One region of the Cellulosimicrobium sp. 22598 genome, then DNA from elsewhere that is predicted to be linked to it. Evidence: riboswitches for the same ligand, from Rfam matches in the RefSeq annotation. Region 1 holds a riboswitch; the other holds the start of a gene.

The links. Region 1 has a riboswitch for S-adenosylmethionine ahead of ACTJIY_RS12500 (ABC transporter substrate-binding protein). Riboswitches for the same ligand answer to the same signal wherever they lie in the genome.
Region 2: linked by a shared signal. The riboswitch ahead of ACTJIY_RS10105 (methylenetetrahydrofolate reductase) and the one ahead of ACTJIY_RS12500 (ABC transporter substrate-binding protein) in region 1 are both predicted to bind S-adenosylmethionine.

What each region holds. Positions count from the first base shown of each region.
Region 1 covers NZ_JBQEMZ010000010.1:89,869-99,747, forward strand. Annotated here, with positions in the region: gene ACTJIY_RS12475 (NADPH-dependent oxidoreductase) at 1-806, shown strand, start outside; gene ACTJIY_RS12480 (LLM class flavin-dependent oxidoreductase) at 917-2,170, shown strand; gene ACTJIY_RS12485 (rhodanese-like domain-containing protein) at 2,266-2,673, shown strand; gene ACTJIY_RS12490 (LLM class flavin-dependent oxidoreductase) at 2,812-3,927, shown strand; gene ACTJIY_RS12495 (LLM class flavin-dependent oxidoreductase) at 4,078-5,175, shown strand; SAM riboswitch class IV at 5,356-5,469, shown strand; gene ACTJIY_RS12500 (ABC transporter substrate-binding protein) at 5,574-7,199, shown strand; gene ACTJIY_RS12505 (ABC transporter permease) at 7,270-8,223, shown strand; gene ACTJIY_RS12510 (ABC transporter permease) at 8,220-9,293, shown strand; gene ACTJIY_RS12515 (dipeptide ABC transporter ATP-binding protein) at 9,290-9,879, shown strand, end outside.
Region 2 covers NZ_JBQEMZ010000007.1:229,391-239,269, forward strand. Annotated here, with positions in the region: gene ACTJIY_RS10070 (MMPL family transporter) at 1-1,237, shown strand, start outside; gene ACTJIY_RS10075 (FBP domain-containing protein) at 1,335-1,841, opposite strand; gene atpC (ATP synthase F1 subunit epsilon) at 2,530-2,844, shown strand; gene ACTJIY_RS10085 (VOC family protein) at 2,848-3,246, opposite strand; gene ACTJIY_RS10090 (DUF2630 family protein) at 3,339-3,587, shown strand; gene ACTJIY_RS10095 (hypothetical protein) at 3,642-3,893, shown strand; gene metE (5-methyltetrahydropteroyltriglutamate--homocysteine S-methyltransferase) at 3,951-6,467, opposite strand; gene ACTJIY_RS10105 (methylenetetrahydrofolate reductase) at 6,500-7,495, opposite strand; SAM riboswitch class I at 7,680-7,782, opposite strand; gene ACTJIY_RS10110 (hypothetical protein) at 8,179-8,922, shown strand; gene ACTJIY_RS10115 (LuxR C-terminal-related transcriptional regulator) at 9,253-9,879, shown strand, end outside.

The DNA.
Region 1 (9,879 bases):
GTGCCGCCGTCGGGCTGGCACGCCGTGCCGCGGCCGGCCGGGCGCGCGACGCGGGCCGCCCCGCGGACGTGCTCGGCACCGTGCTCGGGCACCGCAGCGTGCGTCGCTACCGCACCGATCCGCTCGCCGACCACGTCGTCCCGACGCTCGTCGCCGCCGCGCAGTCCGCACCGACGTCGTCGAACCTCCAGCTCTGGAGCGTCGTCGCCGTCACCGACGCCGCGCGCAAGGACCGGCTCGCGGCGCTCGCGGGCGACCAGGAGCACGTCCGCACGGCGCCGCTGCTGCTCGTCTGGCTCGCCGACGTCGCCCGGGCGCGCGCCCTCGGCGAGCGCGAGGGCGTCCGGCTCGAGGCGACCGACTACCTCGAGACGACGATCGTGGCGTTCCTCGACGCCGCGCTCGCCGCGCAGAACGCGGTCGTCGCCGCCGAGTCGCTCGGGCTCGGCACCGTGTACATCGGCGCGCTGCGCAACCACCCGGCCCAGGTCGCGGCCGAGCTCGGCCTGCCCGAGGGCGTCGTCGCGGTCGTGGGGCTCGTCGTCGGGCACCCCGACCCTGCGGGCGGCGAGCGCGTCAAGCCCCGGCTGCCGCAGGCGGCGGTGCTGCACCCCGAGCGCTACCACGGCGACCAGGCGGAGCACGTCGCGGCGTACGAGCAGCGCATCGCGCCCTTCTACCGCGAGGAGGGGCTCGACGGCGGCTGGCGCGACCGCGTCGTCGACCGCCTGCGCGTCCCCGGCGCGCTGCGCGGGCGCGCCCACCTGCGACCCACGCTCGCTGCGCTCGGGTTCCCGTCCAAGTAGGAGCCCCGGTCCCGTCCCGCCGCCGGGAGCAGTCGGGACCCACCGCTCCACCGGCCGCTGCGCCGCCACCGGCCGCCGCACCACGACCAGTCGCACCACCGAAGGAAGCCATGTCCTCCCACCCGCACCCGACCGCCACCCCCGGCGGTCCGCGACCGGCGTCCGGCCGCGTCCCGCTGTCCGTCCTCGACCTCGCGATCGTTCCCGAGGGGGCGACGGGCCAGGACGCGGTGCGCCGCGCCGTCGGGCTCGCGCGCGACCTCGACCGGCTCGGCTACCACCGCGTCTGGTACGCCGAGCACCACCTGTCGCCCGGTGTCGGCTCCGCGTCGCCCGCCGTGCTCGCCGCGGCCGTCGCGGCCCGGACCGAGCGCATCCGCGTCGGCAGCGGCGCGGTGCTGCTGAGCACGACGAGCCCGCTCGTCGCCGCCGAGCAGTTCGGGACGATCGCCGCGCTGCACCCGGGCCGGGTCGACCTCGGGCTGGGCCGGGCCTTCACCCCGCCGAAGGACGCGACGGGTTCGCAGGGCAGCACGCAGGGCACGGACGGCCCGCTGCGCGCCGCGCGGTCCGGCGCGACCGGGCCGCGCGTCGTCGAGGGGCTCTACGTCCCCGGCGCGCCGCCGTCGAACCTCAACGACTCCGTGCTGCGCGAGCGGATCCTCGCGCAGAAGCGGATCGTCGGGGCGTCGCGCACGCCCGTCAGCTTCCGCGACGAGCTGGACCTCGTGCTCGGCCTGCGTGCCGGGACGTACCGCGACGAGCACGGGACGCCGTACGCGAGCCCGCCCGTCGAGGGTGCCGACTGGGACCTGTGGGTCCTCGCGTCGAGCCCCGGCGAGAGCGCGCGCGTCGCGGGCGAGCTCGGGCTGCCGATCGCCGCGAACTACCACGTGGCGCCGTCGGCGACGATCGACACCGTCGCCGCCTACCGCGCGGCGTTCCGGCCGGGCGTGCTCGACGAGCCGTACGTCGTCGTGTCCGCCGACGTGCTCGTCGCCGACACGATCGAGCGCGCCCGGGAGCTCGCGACACCGTTCGCGGACTGGGTGCTCTCCATCCGCCGCGGCGCCGACGGCGCGATCGCGTACCCCGAGCCGGGTACGTCGCCCGCGTGGGAGGACCGCCCGGAGGCCGAGCGCGCGCTCGTCGCGGACCGCGTCGACACGCGCATCGTCGGCGACCCGGAGACGGTCGTGCAGCGGCTCGACACGCTGCGCCGCGCGACGGGTGCCGACGAGCTGCTCGTCACCACCGCGACCCACGACGCCGACGACGCCCGTCGCTCGTTCGAGCTGCTCGCCGAGCACTGGTTCGCGGGAAGCCCCGCCCCCGCCACACCCGCACTCGTCACCACCCCCTAACGCGAGATCGACCCGCGCGTCGCCAGATCGACCTCCTGAGGGTCGATCTCGGACGTGCGGGTCGATCTCGCGACGATCCCTCGAAGGAGAAACCCATGACGACCACCCCACCCCTCCAGGCCGCGACCGACGCCGCGGCCAAGGTCGCCGACGGCGCGCTGCTCATCGACGTGCGCTCCGCCGGCGGCCGCGCCGCGCACGGCGAGATCCCCGGCGCCACGCTCGCCGACCGCCACGACCTCGACGCCCTGTTCGGTCCCGCCGAGAACCCGGCGATCTCGCTCGACACGCCCGTCGTCGTCGTGTGCGGGTCGCCGAACGGCTCCGGACCCGTCGCCGAGGCGCTCGCCGAGCGCGGGTACACGAACGTCTCGCACGTCGACGGCGGCTTCCCGGCCTGGAAGGACGCCGGCCTCCCGGCGTCGGAGCCGGTCGAGGCGTCGCCCGCGACGTCTCCGGAGTCGACGGCGTCCCCGGACCCGACGGCGCCCGCCCGGTCCTGAGCGGCCGACCGGGCCGCACCACGTCCGCCCGGTCCTGAGCGGCCGACCGGACCGCACCACGTCCGCCCGGCTCGCGCAGCACCGGCACCGCGAACCCGCACCCGCGCACCATCCACGACGACACCCACGGAGATCCTCATGCCCGTCGAGTTCCTCGGCATCGCCACGACCAACGACGCGTCGGAGACCACCGAGCGCACGACCGTCGCGTTCGACCCTGCCTACCTCGAGCGCCTCGTGCGTGCGCACGAGGACAACGGCTGGACGCGCGTCCTCTTCGCGTACGGCTCCTCCGGCCCGGAGCCCGCCGCGCTCGCCGCCTACACCGCCGCTCGCCTGCAGTCGATCGAGCTGCTGCTCGCGCACCGGCCCAACGTGTCCTACCCGACGTACGCCGCCAAGACGTTCGCGACGCTCGACCAGCTCTCCGGCGGGCGGCTCTCCGTCCACTTCATCACCGGCGGCAACGACCACGAGCAGGGCCGCGAGGGCGACACGCTGACCAAGGACGAGCGGTACGCGCGCACCCACGAGTACATCCAGATCGTCAAGCAGGCCTGGTCGAGCGCCGAGCCGTTCGACCACCACGGGCCGTTCTACGACTTCGACGACTTCGTGCTCGACGCCAAGCCGTTCGAGGGCCGCACCCCGACCATCTCGTTCGGCGGGTCGTCGGACGCCGCGTTCCGCGTCGGCGCGGCCGAGGCCGACATCTACGCCGTCTGGGGCGAGCCGCTCGACCGCACGGCCGAGCAGATCGCGCGCGTGCACGCCGAGGCCGCCGCCGCAGGCCGGGCCACCCCGCCGCGCATCCACGCCGCGTTCCGGCCGATCGTCGCGCCGACCGAGGAGCTCGCCTGGGAGAAGGCGCACCGCATCCTCGACCGGATCGAGGCGCGCAAGGCCGCCGCGGGGGGACAGCTCAGCCGTCGGCACCCGATCGACAAGCCCGAGAACGCGGGTTCCCAGCGCCTGCTCGAGATCGCCGCCCAGGGCGAGCGCTTCGACACCGCCCTGTGGACCGCGACCGCGAAGGCCACCGGCGGCGCCGGCAACTCCAACGCGCTCGTCGGCACGCCCGAGCAGGTCGCGGAGGCGCTCCTCGCGTACTACGACCTCGGCGTCCGCGTCATCTCCGCCCGCGGCTACGACCTGCTCGACGACGCGATCGACTTCGGCCGCTACGTCATCCCGATCGTCCGCGAGGAGGTCGCGAAGCGCGACGCCGAGGCCGCGGAGGCCGCCGCGGCCTGACGGTCCGCGACCGAGATCGGCAGAGAAGGACGAGGTCGGCAGCCCCGGCCGAGATCGGCGTGTGCACGTGCCGACCTCGACCGGCGCTGCCGATCTCGCTGGCGGGCCCGCCCGGCCCGACCACGGACGACGACAGCAAGGAGCAGGACCGTGCGGTTCCAGGTACTCGACATCGTGTTCAACCCGCCCCACCCCGTGACCGGGGAGGCGGTCGCGCCGTCCGACCGGTTGAACCGGGTGGTGGAGACGGCGGTGCTGGCGGAGGAGCTCGGCTTCGACTCGTTCGCGGTGGGGGAGCGGCACGCGGGGGAGGTGCTGTCGTCGGCGCCGACGGTGATCCTCGGTGCGGTCGCGGCGCGGACGTCGCGCATCCTGCTGAGCACGGGCGTCACCGTGCTGTCGCTGCTCGACCCGATCCGGGTCGCCGAGGACCTCGCGACGGTGGACCAGCTCAGCCGCGGGCGGCTGGAGATCGTCATCGGCAAGGGCAACGAGGTGCTCCAGTACCCGCTGCTGGGGCTCGACATCGACAAGCAGTACGAGTACCTCCAGGAGAACTACGAGCTGCTGCGCCTGCTGCTGTCGGAGGAGGACGTGAGCTGGAGCGGGCGGCACCGCCACGCGCTGGAGCACGCGACGACGCTGCCGCGTCCGTTCGCGGGGCCGTTCCGGATCTGGCACGGGTCGGCGACGTCGCGCTTCGCGGTGGACCTCGCGGCCCGGTACGGGGACCCGATCGTCAGCGCCAACGCGTTGCAGCCGCGCGAGAACTACCAGGTGCTCATCGACCGGTACCGCGAGCAGTACGCGGCGCACGGGCACGACCCGGCGTACGGGTTCGTGGGATCCGGCTCGGGCGGGCTGTTCCTCGCCGACACGACGGAGGAGGCGATCGAGCAGTACCGCCCGATCTACGAGGGCCAGGTCGCGGCGGCGGCGCGTCGGGGCTACGGGCCGGACGCCGTCGGGAAGGCGCCGAGCTTCCGGACGGTCGAGGACGCCGTCGAGCGCGGTCCGGCGCTGGTGGGCTCGCCGGAGCGCGTCGCGGAGAAGATCCTCGACTACCACGCGTCCTACGGGCACGACCTCCAGTCCGTCTCGGTCAACCACCTGATCCCCGCGGCGCAGCAGGAGGACGTGCTGCGCCGGTTCGCGGAGGAGGTCGTGCCCGTCGTGCAGGCCGAGGTGAAGACCGACCTGTGGAGCCCGGCCGACGCCCGCCGCGCGGCGGGGTTCACCGCGGCCTGAGCGATCCCGCCGGACCGGAGGGGAGGGCCCCGTCTCGCCCGGCGAGGTGGGCCCTCGCCGTGCTCGTGGCAGCCCCGCCGACGGGTCACGACGTCGCGGAGCAGGAAACAACCGTCCGCCTGGCGGGACGACCGTCTCGATACTTGACTCAACCGGTCGAGATTGTCTTTCCTGCTCCCAGGTGACGAGCGTCAGCACGCAGGCCCGGCTCGCTGACCAGCAACCCTTCGACGTGACGGGGTGCTCCGGGAACGACCTGACCGCGTGGCTCCCGCCGCGCGGTAAGCACGGCACCCCGGTGGGTTCCCCCGCCGCGCCGGCCCTCGGCCCGGCGCGGACGACCACCGGCGCCGGACGACCGCCGGTCCTCAGCCGGCACACGAGGAGAGCAGCACGACATGATCCCCACACCTCACCGACGCCGGTCCCTGACCGCCGCCGCGGCCGCCGCCGCGACGGGTCTCCTGCTCGCCGCGTGCGGTGGCGGCACCGGCACCTCCGACGACGACGGGTCGCCCAGCCCGTCCGGCGAGCCGGTCGCGGGCGGCGACCTGACCTTCGCGATCACCGTCGACTCGCACTGCATCGACCCGCAGCAGGTCGGCAACAACGACGCCATCGCGGCGGCCCGCCAGACCGTCGCCTCCCTCACCGCGCAGGACCCGGAGACGGGCGAGATCCTGCCGTGGCTCGCGGAGAGCTGGGAGGTGAACGAGGACGCGTCGAGCTACACGTTCCACCTGCGCGACGACGCGACCTACGCCGACGGCACGCCGATCGACGCCGAGTCGGTCAAGACGAACTTCGACGCGATCGTCGCGCTCGGCGCGACGGCGTCGCTCGGGTCGCAGTACCTCGTCGGCTACGAGGGCACGACGGTCACGGACCCGCAGACCCTCACGGTCGACTTCGCGGCGCCGAGCGCCCAGTTCCTCCAGGCGACCTCGACGTTCTCGCTCGGCCTCCTCGCGCCGTCGTCGGCCGACCTGAGCGTCGAGGACCGCTGCGCGGGCAAGTTCGTCGGCTCCGGCCCGTTCTCCGTCAAGTCCTACACGCAGGACCAGGAGATCGTGCTCGAGAAGGTCGCAGGCTACGCGTGGGGCTCGGAGGCCAACGACCACCAGGGCGAGGCCTACCTCGACACGGTGACGTTCAAGGTCATCCCCGAGGCGAGCGTGCGCAGCGGCAGCCTGCAGTCCGGGCAGATCGACGCCACGGCCGCGATCTCGACCGTCGACCTCCCGCAGTTCGACGGGAACGGGTTCTGGCTCGAGTACCGCGCCAACCCGGGCGTCGTGTTCAACCTCTTCCCCAACGAGTCGAGCCCGCTCGCGGGCGACGAGGCCGTGCGGACGGCGATCCTCAAGGGCATCGACCGCGAGCAGATCGCGGACACCGTGCTCAGCGCGCAGGACGAGCCGGCCACGAGCGTCCTGTCGCACTCGACCCCGCTCTACGAGAGCGTCGCGGACGAGCTCGCCTACGACCCGGAGGGCGCGAAGAAGATCCTCGACGACGCGGGCTGGGTCGAGGGCGCCGACGGCGTGCGAGAGAAGGACGGCCAGAAGCTCTCCACGACCGTGACGTTCTGGCAGGTGCCGGAGCCGCTCGAGCTAGTCCAGCAGCAGCTCGGGCAGATCGGCGTGGACCTCCAGCTCCAGCACGTGACCGTCGCGGAGTCGCAGGCGATCAAGGAGAGCGGCGACTTCGACTTCGACTACTACAACCTCACGCGCTCCGACCCGGACGTGCTGCGCACGATCTTCTCGGCGAATGCGCGCAACATCAACCAGCGCGACGCGGAGGAGGTCGACGACCTGCTCGACGCGTCGGCCGCGGCGACCGACCCGGCCGAGCGCCAGGAGCTCGTCACGGAGGCGTCGCGCCTGCTCGTGCAGAAGGGGCACGCGATCCCGGTCTACGAGCTCTCGACGACCATCGCGGCCGCCGACACGGTCCACGGCCTGACGTTCGAGGCGTCGTCGCGCCTCGACTTCTACGACGCCTGGGTCACCCAGGGCTGACCCGCCGGGCCCGCCTGCCCGACGTCGCGGCGTCGGGCAGGCGGGCATCCCCCACGGAAGGAGGCCGACCATGGGCCGGTACGTCCTGCGTCGCGCCGGGCAGGGCCTGTTCGTGCTCTGGGCGGCGTTCACCATCTCGTTCTTCGTCCTCTACCTGCTGCCCAGCGACCCGGCCGCGCTCATGGCGAGCGGCGGGGGCGAGGCGGACCAGGTGGACCCCGCGCTGCTCGACGCCCTGCGCGCGCAGTACGGCCTCGACCGGCCCGTGCTCGTGCAGTACGCCGACGCGCTGTGGCACGCGCTGCGCCTCGACTTCGGGACGTCGTACGCGTCCGGGGCGCCCGCGACGCAGCTCGTGCTCCAGGCGCTCCCGGAGACGCTCCGGCTCACGGCCGCGGCGCTCGTCCTCGCCGTCGTGGCGGGCGCGGGCATCGCGATCGCGAGCACGTTCCCGCGCGCGGCCTGGCTGCGCCACGCGCTCGCGTCGCTCCCCCCGCTCGGCGTCGCCCTGCCGCCGTTCTGGCTGGGCCTGCTCCTGCTGCAGTGGTTCTCCTTCCAGATCCCGCTGTTCCCCGCGATCGGCAACGAGGGCGCGATCAGCCTCGTGCTGCCGGCGATCACGCTCGCCGTCCCGGCGAGCGCCGCGCTCGCCCAGGTGCTCGCGCGGAGCCTGCGCGGGACGCTCGGTGAGCCGTACGTCGAGACGGCGCGCGCGAAGGGCGCGAGCCGGGCGCGCGTGCACTTCGGCCACGCGCTGCGCAACGCCGCGATCCCCGCGCTGACCGTCCTGGGGGTCGTCGTGGGCGGGCTGCTCGGCGGCACGGTCGTCACGGAGACGGTGTTCTCGCGCGCGGGCCTCGGGCGACTCACGGTCACGTCCGTGGACGCGCAGGACATCCCCGTCGTGCAAGCGGTCGTCGTGCTCTCCGCGCTCGTGTTCGTGGTCGTCACGCTCGTGGTCGACCTGCTCTACCCCCTGCTCGACCCCCGGATCGACGCACGACAGAAGGCGGTGGCCGCATGAGCACCAGGCCAGGGGTGCGCATCGTGCTCCGCGACGCGGTCGAGGTCCCGACGACCGCGAGCGACCGCGCGACCGCTCCGACGCGAGACGTCCCGCGGACGGACGTCCCGCCGTCGGGCGACGCGCGGCCGGGGAGCCCGGAGGTCCCCGAGCCGCGGGCGCCCGAGGAGATCGAGGTCGAGGACCGCGAGGACGCGCGCGCGATCCTCCGGCACGGCCGCGTGCGGACCCAGGGCACGGCGGGCCGGTGGCGGCGCGGGGTGCGGTACGCCGTGCGGCGTCCCGGGCTGGTCGTCGCCGTGCTCGTCGTCCTGCTCGTCACGGCGTGGGCGGTCGTCCCGCAGCTCTTCACGGCGTACGACCCGCTGACGGGCGTGCCCGCGGACCGGCTCCAGCCGCCGTCGGGCGCGCACCTGTTCGGCACCGACCACCTGGGTCGCGACGTGTACGCGCGCGTCGTCCACGGCGCGTCGGCGTCGCTCAGCGCGACCGTCATCGCGGTCGCGGTCGGGCTCGTCGCCGGGTCGCTGCTCGGCCTGCTCGCGGGGTTCGTGCGCGGGTGGGTGGACGACGTCGTCGGCCGGTTCGTCGACGTGCTGCTCGCGATCCCCAGCATCCTGCTCTCGCTCGCGATCATCACGGCGCTCGGGTTCGGGACGCTCAAGGTCGCGATCGCCGTCGGCATCACGAGCGTCGCGACGTTCGCGCGCGTCATGCGGGCCGAGGTCCTGCGCACCTCGACGTCGGTGTACGTCGAGGCGGCCCGTGCGTCGGGGGTGCGCTGGTACGGCGTGCTCGGGCGTCACGTGCTGCCCAACTCGACGGGACCGGTGCTCGCGCTCGTCGCGCTCGAGCTCGGGACGGCCGTGCTCGCCATCTCGGCGCTGAGCTTCCTCGGCTACGGGACGCCGCCGCCCGCGCCCGAGTGGGGGTCGCTCGTCTCGGGCGGGCGCGACTACCTGGCCACCGCGTGGTGGCTCACGACCATGCCGGGCCTCGTGATCGTCGCCGTCGTGCTGTCGGCGAACCGCATCGCGCGAGCCCTGGAACGGACCGGAGGGGACGCATGACCGCCACGACGCCGACCACCCAGGAGCGTCCCGGCCCGACGTCGGGCGAGGCGCCCGCGCTCGAGATCCGCGGTCTCGAGGTCGTCTACCGCACGCGCGACGGCGGCTCGTACGCCGCCGTCCGCGGCGTCGACCTCACGGTCGGGGCGGGCGAGGTCGTCGCGCTCGTGGGCGAGTCCGGGTCGGGCAAGAGCACGACGGCGCACGCGGCCCTGCACCTGCTCGCGCGCGGGGGAGCGGTGACGGGCGGGACCATCCGCCTCGGTGGGCGCGACGTCGGACGGCTCTCCGAGAAGGAGTGGCAGCAGGTGCGCGGCCGCGACGTCGGGCTCGTGCCGCAGGACCCGACGGTGTCCCTCAACCCCGTCACGCGCGTGGGCGACCAGGTCGCGGAGGTGCTCGTCATCCACGGGCTCGCGCGGCGCAAGGAGGCGCGCGAGCGCGCGGTCGAGCTGCTGCGCCAGGCCGGGATCGACGACCCGGAGGCCCGCGCACGGCAGTACCCGTCGCAGCTCTCCGGCGGGATGCGCCAGCGCGTGCTCATCGCGATCGCCGTCGCGGCCCGGCCGCGCCTCGTCGTCGCGGA
Region 2 (9,879 bases), on a different contig from region 1:
GACCGGTCGCGGCGGGGCCGGGACGCTCGGGCGCCTCGCGCGCACCGCCCAGCGGCACGCCGTGCTCGTCACGCTCGGCGCGACCGCCCTCCTCCTCGCGCTCGCCGCGCCGCTCGGCTCGATGACGCTCGGCAGCTCCGAGGTCCACTCCCTGCCCGCCGACGCCGAGGCGCGCCTCGCCGCCGACGCGTCGACGTCGCGCTTCGCCGACCTCGGCGTCACCCCGATCACCGTGCTCGTCGAGGCGCCCCGCGGCGACGAGGCCGCCTCCGCCTACCTCGACCGCGTCGCGGCCCTGCCGGGCGTCGAGGACGCGATGCAGGACACCGACTACCCGTCCGAGGTCCTCGTCGTCGACGTCACGCCCGACGTCGGCGAGGGCGGCGACGCGACCGCCGCCGAGGCCCAGGACCTGCTGCGCGCGATCCGCGCGATCGACACGGGCGACCTCGACGTGCACGTCGCCGGTCCGGCCGCCGAGGTCGTCGACACCCAGGAGCACCTCGCGCAGCGCCTCCCGCTCGCCGCGGGCGTCGTCGTGCTCGCGACGTTCGTGCTCCTCTTCCTGCTCACCGGCTCGCTCGTCGTGCCGCTCAAGGCGCTCGTGATGAACCTGCTCACGCTCGCCGCGACGCTCGGCGTCCTCGTCTCGGTGTTCCAGCACGGCGTCGGGGCCTCGCTGCTCGGGTTCGAGCCGTGGGGCGCGCTCGACGTCACGACGCCCCTGCTCATCGGCATGCTCGTGTTCGGCCTGTCCACCGACTACGAGGTGTTCCTCCTCGCGCGCACGGCCGAGGAGTGGCGCGCCCGCACGCCCGGGGAGGACCTGCGCGCCGCGAACGACCGGGCCGTGCTCCGCGGCATCACCGCGACCGGCCCGGTCGTCACGACGGCCGCCGTCGCCATCGGCATCGTGTTCCTCGGTTTCGCGGCGGGCGAGCTCGTCGCGATGAAGGAGGTCGGCGTCGGCATGGCCGTCGCCGTGCTCCTCGACGTGACCGTCGTGCGCGGCCTCCTCCTCCCGGCGACCATGACGCTTCTCGGGCGATGGAACTGGTGGCCGTCGTGGCGGGACGGTTCCGAGGGTTCAGTCCGGGCGAGGGCTCCGCGGGGGCGCGACGGGTCTTCCATCCGCCGCTCGTCCCTCGCGGCTCCCGCCAGACCCACCACGACCCGTCACACCCCCGCTCCGCCCTCGCCCTCGGCGTCCGGCTCACCCTCCGCGCCGCCGAGGTAGAGCCCTGGTAGGCCCCAGGTAGAGCCCTGGTCTGCCGAGGTAGAGCCTTGGTCTGCCGAGGTAGAGGTCTGGTGGGCCGAGGGAGAGCCGTGGTGCGTCAGGCGTCGCGCATGACCTCGGCGACGAAGCGGGCGGAGCGCTCGCGGAGGCCGTCGACGCGGAGCTCGACGAACAGCTCGCGCATCGACTCGTCGTCGCCGATCTCGGTGCGGGTCGGTGTGCGGCGCACGTTCTGCGAGCACAGGAAGTGGGTGCAGATGAGGGTGCCGACGGTGTTGCCGCGGCGCCCGGCGGCGCCGGCGCGCCGCGCGACGTAGAGGCTCACGTCGTCCGTGACGACGACGTCCTCGCACCACGCGCAGACGGCGCGCTTGCGCATGCCGCCCGTCTTGGCGTCGGTGGAGCGCAGCAGGACGCCGCGCGGCTCGCCGTCGACCTCGACGACGGCGTACGCGAGCAGCGGCGCCTTGCGGTCGCGCCACCCGAGGTAGTCGAGGCGGTCCCAGTCGAGCGAGTCGAGCTCGGGGAGGGTCGCCTGCGCGGCCTCGCGCTTCGAGGCGTTGACGAACGACGCGCGGATCTGCTTCTCGGTCAGGGGGTTCATGGGTTCAGGGCTTCCGTGTCGGTACGGACCCACCCTGCCCGACGGCGTGCGGCGGCGCAGGCGGCCGGCTCACCGCGACGCGGGGTCGCGGTGGCCGCACGACGACGGCGCTCGTCCGAGGCGGGGAAGGCGGGGAGGACGGCATGCCCGCTACCGCCGTCGCCAAGACCTGCTCGGTGCGGGGGAGGTGTCGTCAGGAACGCGTCGTGACGACGAATACCCAGCACCCAACGGGGCGGGGCGCCTTGTCGGCGTCCGGAGGGTGGTCTCAGCGGGTGACGGTGCGGGAGGGGAGGGTGCCCGAGCAGGCCGCCATGGCCACCTCGCAGCCTGCGGTGCTGTGCATCCGCGTCTCCTCGTCCCGTGCGGTGCGCCCGTCCGGCGCGACCTGAACCGTGGCCGTGCCCGACCGGCACGACGAACGGCTGCCCTCGGCAACCGTCACCCTCGATGGTGCGCCTCGCACACCGCCGTCGTCAACGTGATTCCCCCTCGCACGGCGAGACCGGTCGTCGCCGAACCCGGGGTTCCTCCCCAGGATGCGCTCCGCGTGGGGAGGAACCCCGGGTTCGGCGATGTCGCGACCGGTGACCTCCGGCGCCCGGAGAGGGACGAAAGACGACGCGGCGGGACGCTCGCGGGCGCGAGACTCGGAGGCTCCGCCACCCGTCGTCGAGGAGGATCCTCCGTGCCCGTCGCGCCGTCACCGTCCGAGACCGCCGTACCCGTGGGGGAGCGCCTGGTGTCCGTCGAGGTGGTGGTGCCGTCCGGGGTGTTCTGGTCGGGCCCGGCGCGCAGCGTCACGGTGCCGTCGGTGTCGGGCACGCTGGGGATCCTCGCGCGGCACCAGCCCGTCGCGGCGACCCTCGCGGCGGGGCGCGTGCGGCTGCGGACCCCGGACCGTCCGACGGCGGAGCTGCGCATCGGCGGCGGCTTCCTCGTGGTCGACGACGACGAGGTGACGATCCTCGCCGACGACGCGACGTGGGTGCAGGCCCGGTAGCCCCTACGCGGGGTCGGCCGCCGGACCGAGCTGCACGACGACGATCCGGTGCCCGTCCGGGTCGTGGACGTGCGCGAACCGGTCCCCGGACTCGGCGTCGGAGTCCGGCCCGACGAACGGCTCGATCCCCACGGCGGCGAGCCGCGCGAGGGTCGCGTCGAGGTCGTCGACGTAGAGGACGAGGTTCGGCAGCCCGTGGCGCACGAGGGGCGTGCCGCCGTCGGGGAGCGGGACGAGCCACAGCCCGGGCTCGTCGACGCGGCCGGGCCCGACGTGCAGCAGCGGGAACCCGTCGGTCTCGCCGCGGAACAGCGTGCCGAACCCGAACCCGTCCGCCCAGAACGCGGCGCTCGCGTCGAGGTCGTGGCAGAGCAGGACCGTGCGGCCGATCGTCGTCGTCATGGCGGCGAGCCTAGGCCGTGCCGCCGACACCGCGCCCGCCCGGCGCCCGCCCTCACGGGCGCGCGTGCGCCGTCGGGCATACCGTGGACCGCATGGCGACCGACGGCGGCATCCGCAGGACGATCAGCGACCTCGTCGCGCAGGAGCGCGAGCTCCGCGAGCAGCTCGCGCACGGCGAGATCACCGGCGGGCAGGAGCACGAGCGACTGCGTGCGATCGAGGTCGAGCTCGACCAGTGCTGGGACCTGCTGCGCCAGCGCGACGCGGCCCGCGAGTTCGGGAGCGACCCGGATGCGGCCACCGTGCGCGACCCCGGTACGGTGGAGAACTACCTGGACTGATCGTCGCCGACGACGACGCCCGGGCCCACGCACCGACCTCAGAAGGAGAACGCCATGACCACGACCAGCGAGCAGGCGGCCGACAGCCCCCTCCCCACCGGGACGGAAGGCCGCGACATCCCCGGGCACGCGGGCGCGCTGGCGCGGTTCGTCGTCTCGTTCGCGCTGTTCGTCGGGGGCCTGGTCCTCATGGGGTCGGGCATGTCCGGCGTCGACGGCGGCGTGTGGCTCTTCGTCGGCGGGCTCCTCGCCGCGACGCTCGCGTTCGCCCTCCCGATGGCGGGGACGGGCACGACCGAGCGCTGACCGACACGACGCGGAGGCCGGGTCTCGACGGGACCCGGCCTCCGGCGTGTGCGGGGATCAGCCGAGCGTGGCGCGGACCGCCTTCGCCGCGGCGACCAGGTGCTCGAGCGACGGCACGGTCTCCTCGTAGCGACGCGTCTTGAGGCCGCAGTCCGGGTTGACCCACACGACCGTCGGGTCGATCGACTTCACGGCGAGCTCCAGCAGCTCGGTGACCTCCTCGGCGGAGGGCACGCGCGGGCTGTGGATGTCGTAGACGCCCGGCCCGATGCCGCGCGCGTACCCGGCGTCGCGCAGCTCCGGCACGATCTCCATGCGGGAGCGCGCCGCCTCGACCGACGTCACGTCCGCGTCGAGGCCGTCGATCGCGCCGATGACCTCGCCGAACTCCGAGTAGCACAGGTGCGTGTGGATCTGCGTCGCCGCCTCCACGCCCGACGTCGCGAGCCGGAACGAGCCGACCGACCAGTCGAGGTACGCGGGCTGGTCGGCCTTGCGCAGCGGCAGGAGCTCGCGCAGCGCGGGCTCGTCGACCTGGACGATCCCGATGCCGGCGGCCTCCAGGTCCGCGATCTCGTCGCGCAGCGCGAGGCCCACCTGGTTCGCGGTGTCGCCGAGCGGCTGGTCGTCGCGCACGAACGACCACGCGAGGATCGTCACCGGCCCGGTGAGCATGCCCTTGACCGGCTTCTCGGTGAGCGACGCCGTGTACGCGGACCACTCGACCGTGATCGGCGCAGGCCGCGTGACGTCGCCCCACAGGATCGGCGGGCGGACGCAGCGCGAGCCGTACGACTGGACCCAGCCGTTCGCCGTGACGGCGAACCCGTCGAGGTGCTCCGCGAAGTACTGCACCATGTCGTTGCGCTCGGGCTCGCCGTGCACGAGGACGTCGAGGCCCAGCTCCTCCTGGAGCGCGACGACGCGCGCGATCTCCTCGCGCATCGCGGCCGTGTAGTCCGCGTCCGAGAGCTCGCCCTTCGTCCACAGCGCGCGGGCGCGGCGGATCTCCGGCGTCTGCGGGAACGAGCCGATCGTGGTCGTCGGCAGCGGCGGCAGGTTCAGACGCTCCTGCTGCGCGGCCGCGCGCTCGGCGTAGTCGCCGCGCGCGAAGTCCGCGTCGGTCAGCGCGGCGGCGCGCTCGCGCACCGCGGGCACGACGACGCCGCTCGCCTCCGCGCGCGACGCCACCGCCGCGCGGGACGCCTCGATCTCCGTCGCGACGGCGTCGCGACCCTCCGTGAGCGTGCGGGCGAGCGTCGCGACCTCGCCGACCTTCTGGTCCGCGAACGCGAGCCAGTCGCGCAGGCGCGGGTCGAGCGTCGTGCCCGACGCCGTCCCCGGCTCGGCGAACACCTCGTCCTCCACGTCGTGCGGCACGTGCAGCAGCGACGTCGACGTCCCGACGGCGACCGCACCGGCACCCAGCGTCTGGAGCGCGTCGACGACGTCGAGCTTCGCCGCGAGGTCCGCGCGCCACACGTTGTGCCCGTCGATCACGCCCGCGACGAGCGTCTTCCCGGCGAGGCCGGGGACGCCGCCGTCGGCCGCCGTCGGGACGGCGCCCTTGACGAGGTCGATCGCGATCGCCTCCACGTCGGTGCCCGCGAGGAGCGCGAGCCCGTCCCGCGCGTCGCCGCCGTCGTCCTCGGCACCGGCCTGCAGCCCCCCGAACGGCGCGGCGACGAGGATCGCGGGCCGCGCCCCCTGCGCCGAGCCCGTGATCTCTCCCGAGCCGGAGGACTCCGTGGGGAGCGACCCCGGGTTCGGCACAGGGCGGAGGTCCGTCGCGAGGGTGCGGTAGGCCGACTCCACCGCTGCCGCGAGCTCCGTGAACGGCACGTCGACCGAGTCGGTGACGAGGATCGGCTCGTCGAGCTGGACCCACGGCGCGCCGGCGGCGGCGAGCGCGCGCAGCAGGTCGGCGTAGGCGGCGACGACGTCGTCGAGGCGGTCGAGCGGGCGGAAGCCTGCGGCCGACGACGCAGCGTCGTCGGCGGCCTTGGACAGCGCGAGGAACGTCACCGGCCCGACGACGACGGGTCGCGTGACGACGCCCGCCTCCTTGGCCTCGACGAACTCGCGCACGATGCGGTCGTCCACGAACCGGATCGGGGTGTCCGGGCCGATCTCGGGCACGAGGTAGTGGTAGTTCGTGTCGAACCACTTGGTCATCTCGAGCGGGGCGTCGTCGCCCTGGCCGCGCGCGACGGTGAAGTAGCCCGCGAGGTCGAGGCGGCCCGCGTCGTCGGGCCCGGTGCCGAGGAGCGACGCGAACCGCGACGGGATCGCCCCGAGCGAGGCGGCGACGTCGAGCACCTGGTCGTAGTAGGAGAACGACCCGGGGACGGACGCGTCGTCGGCGCCGAGGCCGAGCTCGACGAGCCGGCGCACGGTCGCGAGGCGCAGCTCGCGGGCCGTGGCCTCGAGCTCGTCGGCCGACGTCTTGCCGGCCCAGAAGGCCTCGACGGCCTTCTTGAGCTCGCGGCGGCGCCCGATGCGGGGGTAGCCGAGCACGGTGCCGGCGGGGAATCCGGCCTGGATCTGGGTAGGGGAGGGTACGGAAGTGGCCATGATCGAAACCTCTTGCTGGTCCGGAGGACCGGTCAGACGGGCGTGCCGTGCGTGGCGGCGCTCGTCGGGGGCAGGGAGGTGCCGGTGACCCACGGCCCGCTGGCCAGGTCCGGGACGAGCGGGGCGGCGGCAGCGCTGGCGCTGCCCCCGGTCCCGCGCGACCCGCCGCCGAGGTGGACACCCTCGAGCAGGTCAAGAGCGGCGCGGTGCTTGTTGAACGTGTACACGTGCAGACCGGGCGCGCCCGCGTCGAGGACGCGCTGCGCGAGGTCGACCGAGTACGCGATCCCGTAGGCGTGCTGCGCCTCCGGGTCGGGCAGGGCGTCGAGCGCGTCCAGCAGGTGCTGGGGCGCGCGCACGCCCGTGAGCTCCTCGACGCGGCGGAGCCGTGCGGGCTCCGTCGTGGGCAGCAGCCCGGCGAGGATGGGGATCGTCACGCCGGCCGCGCGGGCCTCGGCGACGAAGTCGGTGTACGACGACGCGTCGTAGAAGAGCTGCGTGATCGCGAAGCTCGCGCCGGCCTGCTGCTTCTGGAACAGGCGGCGCACCTCCTGGGTGCGCGTCGTGCCGGCGGCGGGGTTGCCGTCGCTGAACGTCGCGACGGCGATCGTCAGCGGCCGGGCCGCGCCGCGCAGGGCCGCGGCCGGGTCGGCCGCGCACCGCGACGCCTCGACCTCGCGCAGGAGCGCGACGAGCTCGGTCGACGACCGGACGCCGTCGGGCGCGGGCTGCCAGTCCGGCTGGTCGCGCGGCGGGTCGCCCCGCAGCGCGAGGAAGCTCCGCACGCCCTCGTCGAGGAAGTCGGAGATGACCTCCTCGACGTCCTCGCGCGACGCCCCGACGCACGTGAGGTGCGCGATCGGCAGCACGGGCGTGCCCTGGAGCAGGCGGCCGACGACGTGGCGAGCCGTCGCGCGGTCGGTGCCCGCCGCGCCGTACGTCACGGACACGAAGTCGGGGTGCGTCGCGACGAGACGGCGTGCCGTCTCCCAGAACTTGGGCGCCGCGTCCGGGCGCCGCGGGGGCATGAGCTCGAACGAGACCGTGGGACGTGCCGCCCCGCCGTGCGCCTGCCCGACGGCGTCCGCGACGCTCACGACGTCGCCTCGCCGGGGCGCGCCACGGCACGCGGCGCCGGGACACGGAAGGGCGCGACCGCCGTCGGGCACGTGCCCGGACGGTGCGCGAAGGATGCCTCTGAGGTCATGCGTCACTCCATCGACCCTGGCGTTAGCACCTTTGTCCTCGGGAGGCTTCCGTCGGCGGGTTGCTGCGGTGTCGTCGAGCCAGGACTCTCGACCGCTCTGGATGGTTGCCACGATCCTACGGGCCATCCGGCATACGGTCGAGGGTGCCCGTCACGTGAGACGGGATGGCGTTGCCCGGGGGTGCCGAGACGTTCGGGGACGTGGGCCGGTGTCCGCGTCCCTGGACGGCGAGAACACGGTGTGAGTGCGATCGCAACGGGGTGACCCCGGGGGTGACCGCGGGTGAAGGATGCTGTGAGTGGTATCACGGGTGGGGCCGGCAAGCATGCTCTCGCCTGCGACGATGCGCGCCGTGGCTCTCAGGAGCGCTCAACTGGACGGTCGTTCAGGTCTACCGTCGAAAGGCGTGGTCGACCCGCTCTGACATGCGATCTGCCCGGCCCCTCTTGGCGGAGTACGAACCGGGCAGATCTCTCCCTCTCAAGGAAGGACCTCACAGTCCCATGCGTATCGCATCGGGGGCAATGCTCGGCGCTGCCCTCATCCTCAGCCTGTCCGCGGCACCCGCGCTCGCTGGCGGGTCCGACTCGCCCACGCCCTACCGCGTGGCCCCGGAAGGGCTCTATCTCCCCGCGGGTGACGCGTTCCCGGACGGTGGCCACGTGAACGTCCGCTACACGGTCGAGGGCGCCGAGCGGTCGGTCGGCATCCACTTCGAGACGCTCAACGACCAGCCGTCGGGCCGGTTCGTCGGCTCGAGCTTCCTCCCGTGGTCGGCGCTCGTCCACTCGGACGACTACTGCATCACGTGGGTCCAGGTCGCCCACTACGACGAGCACTTCGGTGAAGGCGGCCAGGATCCCGTCTGCTCGAGCGTGCCGTCGGACCCGGTTGAGCCGTCAGACCCGGTTGAGCCGTCGGATCCGGTCGAGCCGTCAGACCCGGCCGAGCCGACAGACCCGGCCGAGCCGACAGACCCGGCCGAACCGACAGGTCCGGCCGAGCCCACGCACCCGGCGGACCCGAGCGATCCGGCGGAGCCTGTCGTGCCGTCGCAGCCCGTCGACATGGTCGTGGCCGAGCCGACCACGGACGCCATACCTGGTGCGGCGCAGCCCGCGGAGAAGGGAGAGCTGGCGGCGACGGGGCTTGAGACGGTGCCGGTCGCGGCGGCGTCCGGTGCGCTGCTCCTGGCCGGTGTCCTGCTCGTTGCCGGGCGCCGCCTCGTGCGCCTCCGCGAGGGCTGAGCGGGAGCCGGTTCCCGTGAGGTCGGGCCGTCGCTCCGTCCTGTGGTCACCCTCAGGATCACCCTCCGTACCTCCTGACTTCGCCGGTCCGTGAGGTTGTATCGGGGCAGACGTAGGGCGCGCGGTAACCGTGTCGCCCTGCGTCCTTGTGCCGGGCGCATGACGGATCACCCGTCGTGACTCCGGCCGACCGACGTCTGTCAGAGGTATGGAGCGGTGGCGGAGGCGAGAGACGGCGGACGACAGCGAGAGCAGGGTTCACCCTCGATCAGCGGGTGGCAGCAGGTGCTGACCGGTCGGGAAGAGGCGGGCGGCGCGGGACGGGCCGAGGTGGAAGCGGCGCTTCGCGGTCTGCTCCCGCGTCTGGCGACGACCTCTGCGGCGATCGAGCGTCCGCTCCTTGACGACACGCTCACGAGCACCACCCGTCACGTCCTGGTCCGCGCCGCGCGCGGCTTCGGGAAGACCGTGTCGGTCGCACGGTGGTCGCGGGCCGCGCTCGCCGAGGGCCAGGTGATCGTCTGGCTCTCGGCGTCCGCGAGCGACCCGGCGCGGCGGTGCATCGGTGCCGGAGAGCTCGCGGACCGCGTTCTCGACCAGGTGCGGTACGTGCTCCGGCCCACGGGGTCCACCGATCTCGACGGCGCGGGACCCGGGCGCCTCGGGGCGCTGCTCCGCGCTCTGGGCCCGGTGACCGTCGTCGTCGACGACGTCCGTGCAGGCCATGCAGGCCTCATCGACGCGGCCTGCGCGGCGGCGGTCGCTCTCGGGGCACGGGCGGTCGTGCTGAGCACCGTCGGTCCCACGCCCGTCCGGCGGGGCACAGGCATGGTCGAGGTCGGCATGGCTGCGCTCGCATGGAGCGCGCAGGACACGGTGCGCTTCGCCCGGGTGCGAGGGATCGAGATCACCGAGGAGGTGGCGGGGCTCGTCACCGACGGACTTGGCGGCTACCCG